DNA from 4 places in the Bifidobacterium sp. 2450 genome. Region 2 is predicted to be linked to each of the others. Evidence: riboswitches for the same ligand, from Rfam matches in the RefSeq annotation. Region 2 holds a riboswitch; each other region holds the start of a gene.

Region 1 (4,249 bases), on a different contig from region 2:
CGAACATCTGGCCCTGTGGGGTGGTCGCTTTACGTCTGGTCCGTCGCCGGAATTGGCCCGACTGTCCAGGTCCACGCAGTTCGACTGGCGCTTGGTCGACGACGACATCGCCGGTTCCCGCGCCCACGCCCGTGCTCTCGGCCGTGCGGGACTTCTGACCGCCGACGAGCTGCAGCGCATGGAGGATGCGCTCGACACGCTCCAGCGCCACGTTGACGATGGCTCCTTCGCCCCCATCGAAGACGATGAGGACGAGGCCACCGCCCTCGAACGCGGTCTGATTGACATTGCCGGCGATGAACTCGGCGGCAAGCTCAGGGCCGGCCGTTCCCGCAACGACCAGATCGCCTGCCTGATTCGCATGTGGTTGCGCCGCCACTCCCGTGTGATCGCCGGACTCCTGCTTGACCTCGTCAACGCCCTGATCGAGCAGAGCGAAAAGGCCGGCCGCACCGTGATGCCGGGCCGCACCCACATGCAGCACGCCCAGCCCGTGCTGCTCGCGCACCAGCTCATGGCCCACGCTTGGCCGCTGATTCGCGACGTGCAGCGACTGATCGACTGGGACAAGCGCATCAACGCCTCTCCGTACGGCTCCGGCGCGCTGGCCGGCAACACGCTCGGCCTCGACCCGGAGGCCGTGGCGCGTGAGCTCGGCTTCTCCCGCGTGACCGACAACTCCATCGATGGCACCGCCGCACGTGATCTCGTGGCCGAATTCGCGTTCGTGGCCGCCATGACCGGCGTGGACATCTCCCGCCTGTCCGAGGAGATCATCATCTGGAACACCCAGGAGTTCGCCTTCGTCAAGCTCGACGACGGCTATTCCACCGGCTCCTCCATCATGCCGCAGAAGAAGAACCCGGATATCGCCGAGCTCGCCCGCGGCAAGTCCGGCCGACTCATCGGCGATCTGACCGGTCTGCTGGCCACCCTGAAGGGCCTGCCCACCGCCTACGCTCGCGATCTGCAGGAAGACAAGGAGGCCGTGTTCGACCAGGTCGATACGCTCGAAGTGCTGCTGCCCGCCTTCACCGGCATGGTCAGGACCATGCACTTCGACGGCGACCGCCTGGAAGAGGAAGCTCCGACCGGCTTCGCGCTGGCCACCGACATCGCCGAATGGCTCGTCAAGAACGGTGTGCCGTTCCGCCACGCGCACGAGCTCTCTGGTGCCTGCGTCAAGCTCGCCGAAGGCCGCGGCCAGGAACTGTGGGATCTGACCGACAATGACTTCATCGAGACCTTCGCCGCGTTCCTGCCGGCCGACAAGGCTCCGGGAGTACGCGAAGTGCTCTCCAGCCACGGTTCGGTCGACTCCCGCAACGGCAAGGGCGGCACCGCTTACGGTCGCGTGCGCGAGCAGATCGCCGACGCCAAGGCCGAGGCCGAAGAACTCAAGCTCTTCCCCGCATCCACGTCGGATGGCTCCGCCTACAAAGCCCCCGGCACGTTCTAGTCCCAATGAAGCTCCCTCGTCAGAGGGAGCTTCATTTTGCTGTTGTCACTGCAACGGCATACACTGAGAAATCGTAACGAACGGGAGCCGTGAGGCTGAGAGGAAGTCGCCAGACTTCGACCGGGGAACTTGACGCGGGTCATGCCGCCGTAAGGAATCGTTGTCGCAGATTTGCCGGGTTCTCCGATACAGCTTTCATTCCGTTTGCATAATTCAGCCGTGAGACGGTCGTGATGGAGCCAATACATCACAGCGGTCGAACGGTCGCATGATTGGGTTCATGAATGGGCGCACCACTTAAGGTACGGTTCGTTTCGTGCGCCCTTTTTTACTATCTGAAAGGATATTATGCAGGTCAACGGAGAGCAGGTCACGCTCGAGACGCCGGTCAGCGTCGCCGATTATCTCGAAGCGCACGGATTCCGCGCCGAGCGTGTGGCCATCGAACTCAATGGTGAGATTATCCCGCGCGATAAGCGTGCCGACGCCATGCTCGACGACCAGTGCGTCATGGAAATTGTGCAGTTTGTACAGGGTGGATGAAAGGAAAAGCTATGAGCAATATTAATCCGGTTACTGAAGCATCTGTTGAGGCGACTCCGCTGCCGCCGCAGCCCGCCGTCACCAATCCGGTCGGCACCGCCGCGCCGATTCTCCCGGTGGAAGACAAGCCGCTGAACCTGGGCGGTCACGAGTTCCAGTCGCGATTCATTTTGGGCTCCGGCCGCTACGACCTGAACCTCATCAAGGCCACGGTCGAACATGCAGGCACGCAAATCGTCACCATGGCACTGCGCCGCGCGCAGACCACCGAGAACAGCGTGCTCGACTACATTCCCGAAGGCATTACGCTGCTGCCCAACACCTCCGGTGCGCGCAACGCCGAGGAAGCCGTGCGTATCGCCCGACTGGCACGCGAAGTGTGCCACACCGACTTCGTCAAGGTCGAAATCGAACACGAGACCAAGTACCTCTTGCCGGACAACGCCGAAACCATCCGAGCCACCGAAATGTTGGCCAAGGAAGGCTTCGTGGTCATGCCCTACATGTTCCCGGACCCGATTGCGGCCCGTCAGCTGGAGGAGGCCGGTGCCGCTGCCGTTATGCCGCTCGGTTCGTTGATCGGCTCCAATATGGGCCTGCGCATGCGTGACTTCATCGAAATCATCATCGCCAATGCGCATGTGCCGGTCATCATCGACGCTGGTATCGGACGCCCGAGCCAGGCCTGCGATGCGATGGAGATGGGTGCGGATGCGGTGATGGCGTACACGGCCGTTGCCTCTGCTGGCAATATCCCGCTGATGGCTGAGGCGTTCAAGCACGCCATCGATGCTGGTCGTGCGGCGTATTTGTCTGGCCTTGGCAAGGTGACCGAGGGGCAGGCTGTGCCGTCCAGCCCGACTACGGGGTATTTGCACTGAGGACATTTCAAGAACGGGACTACCCCCTCAGTCGCCTCCGGCGACAGCTCCCCTGGCAAGGGGAGCTGGGTTGTGATACATGAGGAACATGGAATATGGCATTAACGGATGAACAACTTGAACGGTATGCTCGGCACTTGATTTTGAAGGGCGTGGGGGTCAAAGGGCAAAAGCGGTTGCTGGTCTCCAGCGTGCTCATCATCGGAGCGGGAGGGCTTGGTTCTCCGGCCGCCCTGTATCTGGCGGCGGCTGGCGTCGGCCATATCGGACTGGTGGACGGCGATGTGGTGGATATGAGCAATCTGCAACGCCAAATCATCCATACCACTGCACGTGTCGGAGCGCCCAAAGTGGAATCCGCGGCCACAGCCATCCGCGCGCTCAACCCGGATGTGACGGTTGATACCTACTACGAGCTCGTCGACGCGAGCAACATCGCCGGCCTCATCGAACCGTACGATCTGGTGATCGATGCCACCGACAACTTCGCCGCAAAATTCCTCATCAATGACGCCTGCGTGCTGGCCGGCAAGCCGTATATCCATGCCGGTGTGGTCGGATTCGCCGGTCAGGTGATGACCGTCATTCCCGGCGGAGGCCCCTGCTACCGCTGCATCTTCCGCGACATGCCCGCCGCCGGTGAGATTCCGACCTGCAAGGAAGCCGGCGTACTGGGCGCGGTGGTCGGCGTGATCGGCAGTCTGGAGGCGACTGAGGCCGTCAAGCTGATTGCCGGCGTGGGGGAGCCGCTCGTGGCTCGCATGCTCACTGTGGATGCCCTGACCATGAATATTCGACGGGTCCCACTGCCAAAGCATGTGCCGGATTGCCCGGTGTGCGGTGAGCAGCCGACCATTACTGCTATTGATCCGGCCAACTATATTCAGCCGGCCTGCGCGATTTAGAGCTATGTGGCGTCCCTCCTTGAGGGGAGCCAAGATCAGAACGAGAGGGGAAGAACATGCCTATTGCTTTGCATAATGCGGTCGATGACGATGAGAGCAGTGAAGCATCGTACCGCCGCATCACGCCGGCGGAATTTGCCAAGCTCGACCCGAATACGGTCACGCTGCTCGACTTGAGGGAACCAGCCGACTTCGCCGCCCACCCGGTCGAAGACGCCACCAATGCACCACTCGACCCTCTGGCCCATGTGCTCAAAACCGTGCCCACAAATCGAACTGTCGTAGTCTATTGTGCTCAAGGATGGTGGAGCGAGGAAGTAGCTGAAATCCTTGCCGATCGCGGTTACGATGTAGCAAGCCTCGATGGCGGTTTTCAGGGTTATCTCGACTATCTTGAAACCCACCACGATTAACGGTTCCCGTTGTCGTTCTTTTGGATGAGTGTGCACGGACATACGTGT
Region 2 (4,249 bases):
CAGATCGATGCCGGCGGCAATGACCCCATTTTCCTGATGTTCCACGGTTACGGCAACGACGAAAGCGAGATGGTGCGGATTCTCGACGCCGTATATGCGCCGACGCGAGCCGATGCGGCCCCGGCCGCAATTGCCGCCGCACCCAGCTATATCTCGTTCCGTGCCACCTACGCGCGGCCCTATATGGGCGGCAATTACTGGTATCCCGACGGCTGCGGCGTGGACGAGCGCCAACGCGAATGCGCGGCGGTCGGGGATGCGGTGACTTCACTGCTGGACGCCTCGGCACTCGCCCATCGCAGGAAGATATTGATCGGTTTCTCCCAAGGCGGTTATCTGTCGTATCGTCTGGTCAAGGCGCATCCGACGTTGTTCGATGCCGCGATCCTGCTCAGTCCTTCGTTCATGGGCGAGGAACAGGCGGCGCTTGACTCCCTTACCCGATTCTTCCTGGCGTACGGCGCGCAGGACCGCACGATTCCGCTGCCCGACCAGCAAACGGCCCATCAGGTCCTTGAACGGGCCGGGCATCTGACCTATCGCGAGTATTCCGGCATGGCCCATGCCATCTGTGATGAGGAAATCGCCGATATCCGGGATTTCCTACGTGCCATATGATGCCGGAATAGCTCCAATATGGAATATCTCCGTTCAAAGAGGTACCGGTCCAAGTAGAAGCGGCTCAACAATGGGGAATGGCGTTGGCCACGCCCATTCATCGCGCGATGGTTCTGCGATCAGCTCAATTCCCCTGCCGGCTGATGCCGCCCTTATGACCGGTGGCCTTGAATGGCGTGGCGTGTGCCGTCACCTTCAGTCCCGGCAGATTCGTACTGGTATTGGATCGACCGCAGTGCCCGGCAGCCGGCTGGGACTCGGAGCGTCGACCAGTACCCGTGATGTTGGTATGCCGTTTGCCGTCGTGTGCCCGTTTCCCACCAGCACCGTCAGCCCCGTCAATATCAATGCCCTTGGCGCGCAAAGCACGCGCCCACCGCTCATCCATCGTGCGCCTCACACGTCCCATTCGGGTTTCCACGTGTACTGCATGTCGTAGGCACTCGACCAGAACATGTATTCGTTCTGCACGCCGGTCACGAAGATGTCCACGAGTTCGTCCTTGCGTTCTGCGCTCAGGTGTTCGGTCAGCTGCTCGATATGTTCGATCAGCCATGCGGAGCTGCTCCAGAACTCCTCGGTTTTGTACATGTCCACCCAGCTCTTGTACGGGTTGGAATCAAGCGTGTCCGTGAATTCGGCGGCGAGACGCTGCCCATAGTCGGCGTACACCCATGCGCAGGGCAGCACGGCCACGAGAACATCGACTAAAGGATTGCCATATGCGATCGAAAGGATGTTCGACGTGTAGGCGCGGGCGAACGCGGACTGACGAACCGAGTTCATTTCCTGCTCGCTGATGCCGTAGCTTGCCATGTATTTGCGGTGCATCGCGGACTCCACATTGAAGATACCGTTCTGCACGTCGGCCATGAACCGCATGACTTCGGGATCCTGGGTTTTGGTGAGGGCCAGAGCGTGAACCTTGGCGTAGTCGTTTAGGTAACGGTAGTCCTGCAGCAGATAGAATGCGAAGCGCTCGCGATCGAGCGTCCCGTTGCCCAGCTCGCGCAGGAACGGCTGCCGGTATCCCTCCTCCCAGACCAAGTTGGCGGCCTCGCGCAGTCGTTGCGCGAACGGCGGCAGATGGTCCAAGGTAATCGGGCCGAATGCAGCGGCGTCAAAAGTCATCATTTGCTCCCTCCGATGGTGTTGACCAACAGGTTCCAAGGGTCAGGCCTTATGCCTTTCTCAACCCGCATGCCGGCGATTGATTCGGTCTCGGCGCGAATGGCACCGTACCGGCTCGGTTGGTATCGGCTTGGTTCATGGGTTCCCCTGCAATGCGCCTTATTATGGCAACACGAACAGACACGGGCTGATGGCCATCCTTGCGACTCCTCACATGGCGCTTATGGACTTAGGATGGAGTCATTCGTAATGTCCTTGCACCGGTTGCGGCAAGGACAGCACCGCAGGAGGACCGTCAATGAAGTATTTCACCACCGATACGCATTTCGGGCATCCGCTGGTCACCGTGTTACGAGGTTTTACGACATTCGACCCAACGCGCTCAAGCTATGAGGAAATACTGCGCGCGCATGGGCGCAAAGCCGCTGAGGATTGGGCCAAGGAGACGACGCTGGACTCGGGGCCGACGTTCCGTACGGCAGCCGATACGGATGCTCACGACAAAGCGATCGTGGACAATATCAATGCGATGGTCGGGCCGGACGATGAGTTGTGGATTCTGGGCGACATCGGTTTTCGCACGTCACTGACGCATTTGAAGAACTGTCTACGCGCGCTCAATTGCAAGCATTTGCATGGTGTGATCGGCAATCACGATGGTTGGTGGCTTGAAGATCGGCCCACACTCAACCTGTTCGAGAGCCTTGAGCCGAACGATACGGTCGAAATCGAAGGACTTGGCATAGTGAATCTGTCCCACTTCCCATATCGGGAGGATTTGTCGTACAGCTGGCCCGACGATGTGGCAAAGTTCAGCGGTAAGGCCCTGCCGTTTGACGGTCGCAAGCTGCTGTATGGTCACACGCATCAGCTTTCGCCCGATGGGGCCCGTCCGGAGGCTCTGAACGTCGGATTGGATGCATGGGGCTTGATGCCGGTGAGCGAGGCGCAGGTTATCGATTGGTTCCGTGAACATGACGATGGCAGCGCATCGGCTAGCCCGACAGGTCACAAGCACCGTCGCTTGATATGCCGTCGTTCTAAAGAATAAAGGGATAGCAGTCATGCCACTGCGAATTGTGCATCAGGACATCACCACCATGCAGGTGGATGCGATTGTTAACGCGGCGAACACGCGGTTGTTGATGGGCGGCGGCGTGTGCGGCGCGATTTTCCGTGCGGCGGGAGCTCGGGATATGCAGGAGGCCTGTGACCGACTTTCCCCTATTCTCACCGGTTGCGCCGTAGCGACACCAGGCTTCGCATTGTCCGCCCGATACGTGATTCACACCGCCGGCCCGATTTGGCAGGGCGGTGATGCCGGTGAGGAACAACTGCTGCGCGCCTGTTATCGCAATTCGATGGAGCTTGCTGTGTCGCTCGGCTGCGGAAGCATCGCATTCCCGCTGATTTCCGCCGGGATTTACGGCTATCCGCGGGATGCAGCGCTCGCGGTAGCTAGGGATGAGATACACGCGTTTCTCGCCACCAGCAATCGCAATCATTCAGGCGGACAGTCCGAGCAGGGCGTAGGAGACTCCGATTGTTCCGTGTTTCTGGCGTTGTATCGGTAGTCGCGCGATCATCAGCGATCGGCCTCGTATCATCTGTATGATGTCCTGTATTGCAACAGAACCAGGGGGATTCCATGCAAACCATCGACTCATCCAAAGCCGCCGAAAACGTCACTGGTTCGGACGGCGCCATCCATATTCCATCTAATCCCACGCTTGCCGGGCTGGCCTCGCTGACCCGCAACGTGGCGTACAAGACCGGGGCCGATGATCTGGTAATGGATATCATCGCCCCGCAATCCACCGGCGATGACGATGACCGCCGCTACCCCACCGTGGTATTCGTGCAAGGCAGCGCCTGGACCACGCCGCATCGCGACTACGAGATCCCGCAGCTCTCGGCTTTGGCCCGCGAAGGCTTTGTGGTGGCTACGGTGAATCATCGCGATGCCTCGAGCGATCCCCACGACATGTTCCCCGCATATCTCGAGGACGTCAAAGCAGCCATCCGCTATCTCAGGGCAAACGCACGTCAATGGCACGCGGACCCCGACCGTCTCGGCATCTGGGGCACGTCGTCCGGCGGCAACACGTCGCTGCTGGTGGGGTTGACCGCCGACGATCCGCGGTATGAGGACGGCACCAATGCCGATGAAAGCGATGCGGTGAAGTACGTGGTCAGCTGCTTCCCGCCCACCGACATGCTTGAAGCTGTCGACGCATTCGACGATGAGACCAATCCATTCCGGCTGTATTATTTCGGCCCGTTCGCGGCCGTGGTGGGCGCGACCCATGAGACCGGCATCAATGCCGAGGTCCGTCAGCGCGCGGCTGACATGAGCCCCTACCTGCAGGTGCGGGATGACCAACAGTATCCGCCGATGCTCCTGTTGCACGGTACCGCCGACACCGTGGTCCCCTACCATCAATCCGTCAAGATGCGCGACCGGCTGGTCAAGCACGGCGTGGACGCGCAGCTGGTGCTA
Region 3 (4,249 bases), on a different contig from region 2:
CTGCGCCTCGTGGGTGTGGATACCAAGGTGGTCCAGGCTTCCAATGCCGACGGCACTCCGGGCGCATGGGAGGTCATCGGTTCGCATATCGTTTCTCCGGACGCCCCCACCGTGCTGCTCTACGCCCATCACGACGTGCAGCCTGTTCCGGACCCGACCGAGTGGAACACCGACCCGTTCGTGGCCACCGAAATCGACGGCCGCCTTTACGGCCGTGGCTCCGCCGATGACGGCGGCGGCATCGCCATCCACTCCGGTGCACTGAAGGCATTGGGCGACGACCTCAACGTCAATATCAAAGTGTTCATCGAAGGCGAAGAGGAGATGGGCTCGCCAAGCTTCATTCCCTTCATCGAGGCTCACCGCGACGAATTCGCCGCTGACGTGATTATCGTGGCCGATTCCGGCAACTGGTCGGCGGACATTCCTTCTTTGACCACCTCGCTGCGCGGCAACACCTGTGCGGACGTGACCGTGCAGGGCCTTGAGCATCCGGTGCACTCCGGCCAGTACGGCGGCCCGATTCTCGACTCCAATACGTTGGCCGCCATGCTCATCGCTTCCATGTATGACGAGAACGGCGATCTGGCCGTACCCGGCGTGGCCGCGGAAGAGCCGATCGGCGGTTTGCAGCACGACCTTGACGAAACCACCGTGCGCGAGGATTCTGGCGTGGTGGCCGGTTACGAGTTCGCCGGCACCGGTTCGCTGGCCTCACGCCTGTGGACCAAGCCGTCCGTGACCGTGATCGGTTTCGACGCCCACCCGGTCGAGGGATCCTTCAACGTGATCGCCCCGGAGACCCGCTTCCGTCTGTCGCTGCGCACCGCGCCCACCCAGCGCCCTGAAGAAGCGCAGGAAGCACTGGCTGCATTCCTCGAATCCCACGCGCCGTTCGGTGCCAAGGTCACTGTCGAGCGCGGCGAAAACGGCATGGGCTGGGCCATGGACCCGACCGCCGTGGCCACCAAAGACGCGCTGGAAGCCATGACCGAGGCCTTCGGCGTTGAGCCCATCAACAAGGGCGAAGGCGGCTCCATTCCGTTCATCCCCGAACTGCAGCGCATTTTCCCCAACGCTCAGGTGCTGGTCACCGGTCCTGAAGACCCGAAGGCCAACGCCCACAGCCCCAATGAGTCCATCTCCCTGCCCGGCCTCAAGAACAACGTGATCACCGAGGCTTTGCTGCTGGACAAGCTCGGCAAGTAGCCGAACCGTATCGGTAATGGTAGCGAGCCGCCGTCAGGTAGGTCACAGATGTGGCTATTGCCTTTGACGGCGGCTTGCTTTATAGTCGGGAGTTGACACGGGAGCTGCCGTTGGGCGGCTGAGAGGAGACTCATAGTCTCGACCGATGGAACGTGACCGGATAATGCCGGCGCACGGAAATGTCGCTCTTACCCACCCGTGCCTGAACCAACCCGCGCGTGGACACGAACATGTGCATTATGTGCGTACATATATCCGTGTATGTTCGGCCTGCGTGCGAGCAGAAGAAAGGCACATTCATGACTGAAGCTGTGGCCAAAGCCAATTGCAAGTGGCGCGTCGTCGATATCGTCGTCGCCGCAATCATCGCCGTCGCATCCGGCGTCATTTTCTGGGGCTGGGACATTGTCTGCTCCGCCCCGCTGGCCCTGTTCGAGGGCGTGACCCCCGGTTTCGAGGGTCTGCTCAACGGATTCTGGCTGTTCGCCGGCCCGCTCGCCGCAATCATTGTGCGCAAGCCCGGTGCCGCACTGTTTGCCGAAACCCTCGCCGCCTTCCTCGAGCTTACGCTGGGCAACCAGTGGGGCGTCGGCGGCTCGCTGACCGTCGGCATCATCCAGGGTCTGGGTGCCGAAATTGCCTTCGCCGTCTTCGCTTGGAAGAAGTGGAACATCGGCACCACCATCCTGTCCGGTGCGCTCGCCGGCGTGGGCTGCTGGGCCTACTACTGGGCCACCAACCCGGGCTGGAACGGCCTGCGCGTCACTTGGTATCTGGTGGGCTCCATCATCTCCGGCGTCGTGATCGCCGGCGTGGTGGTCTGGTACTTGTCTCGTGCGCTCGCCGCCACCGGTGCTCTGGAGCGCTTTGAATCCGGCCGCGGCAAGGCGCGCGTCTGATGCAGATTAATCCGGCTGCGGTAGAGGCCAGCGGCTGGGGATGGCGGCACGCCACGCGTAAGGACTTCGCGTTGCGTGCCGTCGATTTCACCATCCGGCCAGGTGAACGTGTGTTGCTGCTCGGTGCTTCGGGCGCGGGCAAAAGCACGATGATGGCCGGTCTCGCAGGCGTACTTGGCGGCGATGAGGAAGGCGAGCAGGAGGGCTCGCTCACCATCGCTGGCGTCGATGCGCGCGAGGCGCGAGGCCGCGTGGGACTGGTGCTTCAGGACCCGGACTCGCAGATCATTCTTGAACGACTAGGCGATGACGCGTCCTTCGGCTGCGAAAACCTCAACGTGCCGCGCGAGGAGATTTGGCAGCGAGTGCGCGAATCATTGGATATGGTGGGACTCGGCGGACTCGAACTGGATCGGTCCACCCGCCATCTGTCCGGCGGTCAGCGCCAACGTCTCGCGTTGGCCGGCGTGCTGGCTATGAAGCCCGGTCTGCTGTTGTTGGACGAACCGACCGCCAACCTCGACCCCGAAGGCGTGGTCGAAGTGCATGACGCGGTCAAAAAGGTCATCGAGGCCACCGGACAGACCATGGTTGTGGTCGAACACCATATCGATGTATGGCTCGATCTGGTCGATCGCGTGATTGTGCTCGGCCGACCCGATGCAAGTTCGCCCACGGGTGCGGTCATCGCCGACGGCAAGCCGGACGAGGTGTTCGCCGAGATGGGCGACGTGTTGGCCGCCGGTGGCGCGTGGGTGCCGGGCCGTGTGATTCCCGATTACTCACCGGAGCAGGAGCCTGCGCACGATGCGCCGGTGCTCAGCACCGAGAACTTAAGCTTTGGCCGTGGGATCGCTCTTGGCGTTGGTATCAATCTGGATTTTTATCCCGGCGAAGTAACGGCTCTGATGGGTCCGAACGGCGCGGGCAAATCGACCTTGGCCCTGACTTTGGCCGGGCTACTCAAGCCTATCGCCGGCAAGGTGCTCATCGCCGACAACCTCAAGCCCGCGCATGCCGGGCGTGAGCCGATCGACTGGAAAAGCAAGGAACTGCTGGGCCGTATCGGCATGGTGTTCCAGGAGCCCGAACACCAGTTCGCTGCCAATTTCGTGCGTGACGAAGTCGCCATCGGCCCCAAGTCGATGGGGCAGAGCCAAGACGAGGCTTATCAGACCGCCGACCGCATGCTTGAGCAGATGAATCTCACGCGCTTCGCCAAAGCCAACCCGTACACCTTGTCTGGCGGGGAGAAGCGGCGACTATCCGTGGCTTCCATGCTGGCCGCCGCACCCAAAGTGTTGGTGATGGACGAACCGACATTCGGACAGGATTTCAGTACGTGGAATGAAATGGTCAAGCTGATCGCCGCCATCCGTGATCAAGGCTCGTGCGTGATCATGGTGACGCACGATGAGGCGCTGGTGGATGCGCTGGACGCGCGACGCGTGATGTTCGAGGAGGCGAAGGCATGAGTGACGTGGTAACCGTCAGCCCACAGGAAACGCGCGTGGAGCCGGTCAAAGCCTCATCGCCCTCATGGTTCATCGCGCGCATCAACGCGGTCAGTCGCATCATCGGTGCGTTGCTGCTGTGCATTCCGATGTTCATCAGTCTGGATGTGGTATCCGCATCCACGGCGCTCGGCATCGAATTCGTGCTGCTGTGGATTGGTGGCGTGGCTCCGTGGACCGTATGCCGTAAGACCTGGCCGGTATGGATCGCCGCCGCCGGCAGTTTTATCTCCGTGTTCCTCTACGGCCGCACCTCGGGCGAGATCCTGTGGCAGGGTGGCTGGATTGTGATCAGCGAGGGATCCATCAATCTGGCCATCGCCACGGCTATCAGGGTGGCGGCCATTGCCGTACCCGGCGTGATTCTGGCCTTGGGCCTCGATCCCACTGATTTGGCGGACGGTCTGGTTGAGATTCTGCACTTCTCACCGCGATTCGTATACGGCGGATTGGCCGGATTGCGCATGTTTACGCTGCTGCAGGAAGATTGGCGCGCACTCGGCTTGTCCCAGCGTTCGCGCGGCCTTGGTGACGGTAACGCCATCGCCCGTGCCCTCTCCCAAGCGTTCGGACTGCTGGTGCTCTCCATCCGGCGCGCCACCAAACTCGCCACCGCCATGGAAGCGC
Region 4 (4,249 bases), on a different contig from region 2:
AGACGCAGGGGCTTCAAGCCTTCCTTCGGGTCGCACTTGGGGCCTTCGGTGTTGTAATCGTGGAACGGCGGGTTCGGGCCCACGCCGGGCGTGTCGCTCAGCTTGATTTCGGTGTACGGCACTTCCAGATCGTAGGAACCGTACTGATAGGTGAACGGTACGGACTTGGTCTTGCGGATGTGCGCCTTGTCGCGCTGCTTGGAACCACGGGCAGCGATGTCCACGCGCTGCTGCTTGGCAAGCTTCTGGGCATCCTTGGCGTCCTTGGCGTTGGTGAACTTCTTCTCAGTGGCCTCGGAACCAGGCTTCGCGGCCCCCTCCTGAGCAGCCTGAGTGTCAGTAACGGGGGTGTGGGTTACGACGCGCGGCGCGTAGCCGTGCTTCTTGTCGCCGCGGACGGCCTTCCAGTCTTCGACCATGGTGCGCGCGGCCTCTTCCGGGTCCTCGGCACCCGCGATGGCGGAGACCGCGAACCAGCCGGCAGCCTTGGTATCGGCGAGCATGGCCATATCGGCTGCGGTCACGCCGCCGCCCACGACCACCGGGAATTCACTGGCAACGCAGATGGTGTTGATCTGGGCGGCGTCCAGCGTCTTGCCGGAGCCGTCGTTGCCGCCCACGGAAGCCTCGGGCTTGGTGGTGGAGACGTGCAGAGGGCCGGCGCCAATGTAGTCGATGCAGCCGTCGGGCAGCTCGTTGATGAGCCGAACGAGGCTTTCGGTCTCAGCCGACAGACCCACGATGGCCTCGTCGCCGAGCAGGGCGCGGGCTTCGCGCGGCTCCATGTCGGTTTGGCCGATGTGCACACCGTCCACCTTGATGCCCTTGCGGCGGGCCTGCCACACCACGTCGGCACGGTCGTCGATCACAAAGGCCACGGAATCGGACTTCTCATTGTCCTCGATGATCTGCGCGATGTCGCGAGCCATGTCGGTCAGCTCAGAGGCATCGGCCTCCTTGGCGCGCAGTTGGATGAAGGTTGCGCCGCCGTGCAGAGCCTGATCCACCACGTCGGTCAGCGGACGGCCTTTGCAGTCCTCCGGCCCCACCACGAAGTACGCGGACAGGTCGAAGCTGTCGCGCATGGAGTCGTATGGGTATTCAATATTCATTATTATTCCTGCTTTTGTTGTTTCTTGTGGAAGTCTTATTGGAAAAAACTGTTATGAGCTCCCTCATCAGAGGGAACTGAAACTACTGCACCAAAATCTCGGATTCCGCCACCTGTCCGGCGGTCACATTCCACAGCGCGTCAAGGAACGCGACTTGGAACGAGCCCGGCCCGTGCGAACTTGTATCGGCCACCTCTCCCGCGCGGTTGTACAGCAGAGACGCGGACAGGGCGGCGGTCAACGGATCGGAGACCGCCAAATACGTGGCAGCCACGCCGCCCAGCGAGCAGCCGGCACCGGTGATCTTGGTCATCATCGCGCTACCGCCCGGCAGCCGGTACACGGTTTCGCCATCGGTCACCAGATCGGCGATGCCGGACACGGCCACGGCGCAGCGGGTGGAAGCGTCATGGGAGGAATGCTTGGCGTGCTGTTCGGTCAGATACTGTGCCAGCGCCACCGCCGCACCGGTTGCGGACTCCACGTCGTCGACGGATTCCACTCCGGCGGGGCGGTGCTCGGAAACGTCCCCCACGGTTTCGGTATTGAGCCCCCACATGTTCGCCAGCGCGATTACCTCGGATGCATTCGCGCGAATCATGGTCGGGGGAGCGGCCTTGAAGGCCTGAAGAATGGCGGTACGGGTGCGGCCGATGCCGGCGGCCACCGGGTCGAGCACCCACGGCTTGTCCAAGTAGTTGAGTCGCTGGGCGATTTCGGGCAGTGCGTCCTTATAGAACGGCAGCAGCGTGCCCACGTTGATGTAGTTCGCGCCCGCGATTTTCGCGGTTTCGATCACGTCGTCCGGCAGGAAACTCATGGCCGCAGTGCCGCCGGCCGCCAGTTGCGCGTTGGCAACCAAATTGATGGTCACAAAATTGGTGAATGACTGGGCCAACGGAGTCGTCTCGCGTACGCGGCGAACGGCATCGGCGATATTGTCACGGATGGGTGAATCGGCTGGAACCGGAGTCCCGGCGGTACAACCGCTGGACACACCGGTAAACGATGATGCACTATTGCTCATTTACTGCTCCCTACGATGGTCTTAACCAACAGGTTCTAAGGGTCAGGCTCAGGCCTTTCTCAACTCGCGAACCACATGCGAGTTCCCCTGCATTACAGTGCCGACGCTATGCGCCAACATGGACATTATCGTGACGGATTTGTTCGATACGTGTCGTCAGGTCTGGCGCGTCCCGTCCATTCGTGATACATAGACGCCTCCGCCGAGCAACATCTCCCGCATTTGTGACGCTGACGCGATGCCAGTGGTACAAATTCGGGAAGGGTAAAACAACAGGAACAATATGGAGGTGTTGCGATAGAGGAATCGCTGCGAACGGCCGCTCGTGAGACGCGGAACATATACCGGATAATGCCGCCTGACCTGTCACCATATACGGCTATCCTGAAGCGGTTGTTATTAGACCCCCAAACCGTTCAAACCAGAAGGTGCATTGTGGCTCAGTCCAAACTCGATGAAGTCGTATCCCTTGCGAAGCGTCGCGGCTTCGTGTTCCCCGCCGGCGAAATTTACGGCGGCACCCGTTCCGCTTGGGATTACGGCCCCCTCGGCGTCGCTCTCAAGGACAATATCAAGCGTGAATGGTGGCGCTCCATGGTCGTCACCCGTCCTGATGTCGTCGGTGTCGACACTTCCATCATTCTGCCGCCCGAAGTGTGGGTGGCGTCCGGCCACGTGAGCGTGTTCAACGATCCGCTCGTCGAGTGTCTCAACTGCCACAAGCGCAACCGCGCCGACAAGCTCGAGGAATCCTACGCCGAGAAGCACGACGACAAGATGCCGGAAAACGGCATGAAGGACATCGTCTGCCCGAACTGCGGCACCCGTGGCCAGTGGACCGAACCGCGCGACTTCAACATGATGCTGCGCACCCACCTCGGCCCGGTCGAGGACGAGAACAGCCTGCACTACCTGCGCCCGGAGACTGCACAGGGCATCTTCGTGGACTTCAAGAACGTGATGACCTCTTCCCGTTCCAGGCCGCCGTTCGGCATCGCCAACATGGGTAAGTCCTTCCGTAACGAGATCACCCCGGGTAACTTCATCTTCCGCACCCGTGAGTTCGAGCAGATGGAGATGGAGTTCTTCGTCACGCCCGGCACCGATGAGGAATGGCACCAGTACTGGATCGACGCCCGCACCCGCTGGTACATCGACCTCGGCGTCAGGCCGGAGAACCTGCGCCACTACGAGCACCCGAAGGAGAAGCTCTCCCACTACTCCAAGCGCACCGTGGACATCGAATACAAGTTCGGCTTCCAGGGTTCCGACTGGGGCGAGCTCGAAGGCATCGCCAACCGTACCGATTACGATTTGAGCGCGCACTCCAAGCACTCCGGCGAAGACCTGAGCTACTTCAACCAGGCCACCGGCGAGAAGTACGTGCCGTACGTCATCGAACCGGCCGCCGGCCTGACCCGCTCCCTGATGTGCTTCCTCGTGGACGCCTACGATGTGGACGAGGCCCCGAACACCAAGGGCGGCGTTGACAAGCGCACCGTGCTGCGTCTCGACCCGCGTCTGGCCCCGGTCAAGGCCGCCGTGCTGCCGCTGAGCAAGAAGCCCGAACTGCAGACCGTGGCCCAGAACCTGGCCGACGACCTGCGCTTCAACGAGTGGATGATCGACTACGACGAGTCCGGTGCCATCGGTCGTCGTTACCGTCGTCAGGACGAGATCGGCACCCCGCTGTGCATCACCGTGGACTTCGACACCCTCGAGGACCACGCCGTGACCATCCGTGAGCGTGACACCATGGCCCAGGAGCGCGTCGCTCTTGACAAGGTGGCCGATTACGTGGCCGCCCGTATCGGCGAGAAGCGCACCCGCGTGCCCCTGAAGCCTGTGGAAATGGGCGGTGAGCCTTGGCCTGAGTCCGGCGTTCGGGAAGCCGGCGGCCTGTACTAAGCCGGAGTCGCACAACTTGGGCTCCCCTCTGTGGGCTGAGCCGTAAGGAAAACATCCCAGTGGGCTGTTTGTAGGCGAAGTGGCGGCGATAGACGCCGGGGCTCCTCTCTCAGGGGAGCCCCTACTTATTTTCTTAGGAATCACATGGCACAATCCGAATCCGAAACAGTGCTCACCGAGCATCACGAGACCGACAACCTCG

The links. Region 2 has a riboswitch for thiamine pyrophosphate ahead of tenA (thiaminase II). Riboswitches for the same ligand answer to the same signal wherever they lie in the genome.
Region 1: another riboswitch for thiamine pyrophosphate. It lies ahead of thiS (sulfur carrier protein ThiS); the one in region 2 lies ahead of tenA (thiaminase II).
Region 3: another riboswitch for thiamine pyrophosphate. It lies ahead of ACEUKI_RS02085 (ECF transporter S component); the one in region 2 lies ahead of tenA (thiaminase II).
Region 4: another riboswitch for thiamine pyrophosphate. It lies ahead of ACEUKI_RS01020 (hydroxyethylthiazole kinase); the one in region 2 lies ahead of tenA (thiaminase II).

The regions. Positions count from the first base shown of each region.
Region 1 is NZ_JBHEEA010000003.1:199,259-203,507, reverse strand. Features, by position in the region: gene argH (argininosuccinate lyase) at 1-1,459, shown strand, start outside; TPP riboswitch at 1,530-1,633, shown strand; gene thiS (sulfur carrier protein ThiS) at 1,808-2,002, shown strand; gene ACEUKI_RS02000 (thiazole synthase) at 2,014-2,883, shown strand; gene thiF (thiazole biosynthesis adenylyltransferase ThiF) at 2,979-3,788, shown strand; gene ACEUKI_RS01990 (rhodanese-like domain-containing protein) at 3,845-4,201, shown strand.
Region 2 is NZ_JBHEEA010000006.1:181,400-185,648, forward strand. Features, by position in the region: gene ACEUKI_RS05205 (alpha/beta hydrolase) at 1-618, shown strand, start outside; gene ACEUKI_RS05210 (hypothetical protein) at 743-1,027, opposite strand; gene tenA (thiaminase II) at 1,015-1,749, opposite strand; TPP riboswitch at 1,740-1,908, opposite strand; partial or broken gene ACEUKI_RS05220 (phosphoesterase) at 2,048-2,793, shown strand; gene ACEUKI_RS05225 (macro domain-containing protein) at 2,814-3,323, shown strand; gene ACEUKI_RS05230 (alpha/beta hydrolase) at 3,398-4,249, shown strand, end outside.
Region 3 is NZ_JBHEEA010000003.1:217,087-221,335, reverse strand. Features, by position in the region: gene ACEUKI_RS02090 (dipeptidase) at 1-1,209, shown strand, start outside; TPP riboswitch at 1,300-1,404, shown strand; gene ACEUKI_RS02085 (ECF transporter S component) at 1,509-2,108, shown strand; gene ACEUKI_RS02080 (ABC transporter ATP-binding protein) at 2,108-3,583, shown strand; gene ACEUKI_RS02075 (energy-coupling factor transporter transmembrane protein EcfT) at 3,580-4,249, shown strand, end outside.
Region 4 is NZ_JBHEEA010000002.1:101,439-105,687, forward strand. Features, by position in the region: gene thiC (phosphomethylpyrimidine synthase ThiC) at 1-1,112, opposite strand, end outside; gene ACEUKI_RS01020 (hydroxyethylthiazole kinase) at 1,195-2,139, opposite strand; TPP riboswitch at 2,130-2,238, opposite strand; gene ACEUKI_RS01025 (glycine--tRNA ligase) at 2,575-4,047, shown strand; gene dusB (tRNA dihydrouridine synthase DusB) at 4,192-4,249, shown strand, end outside.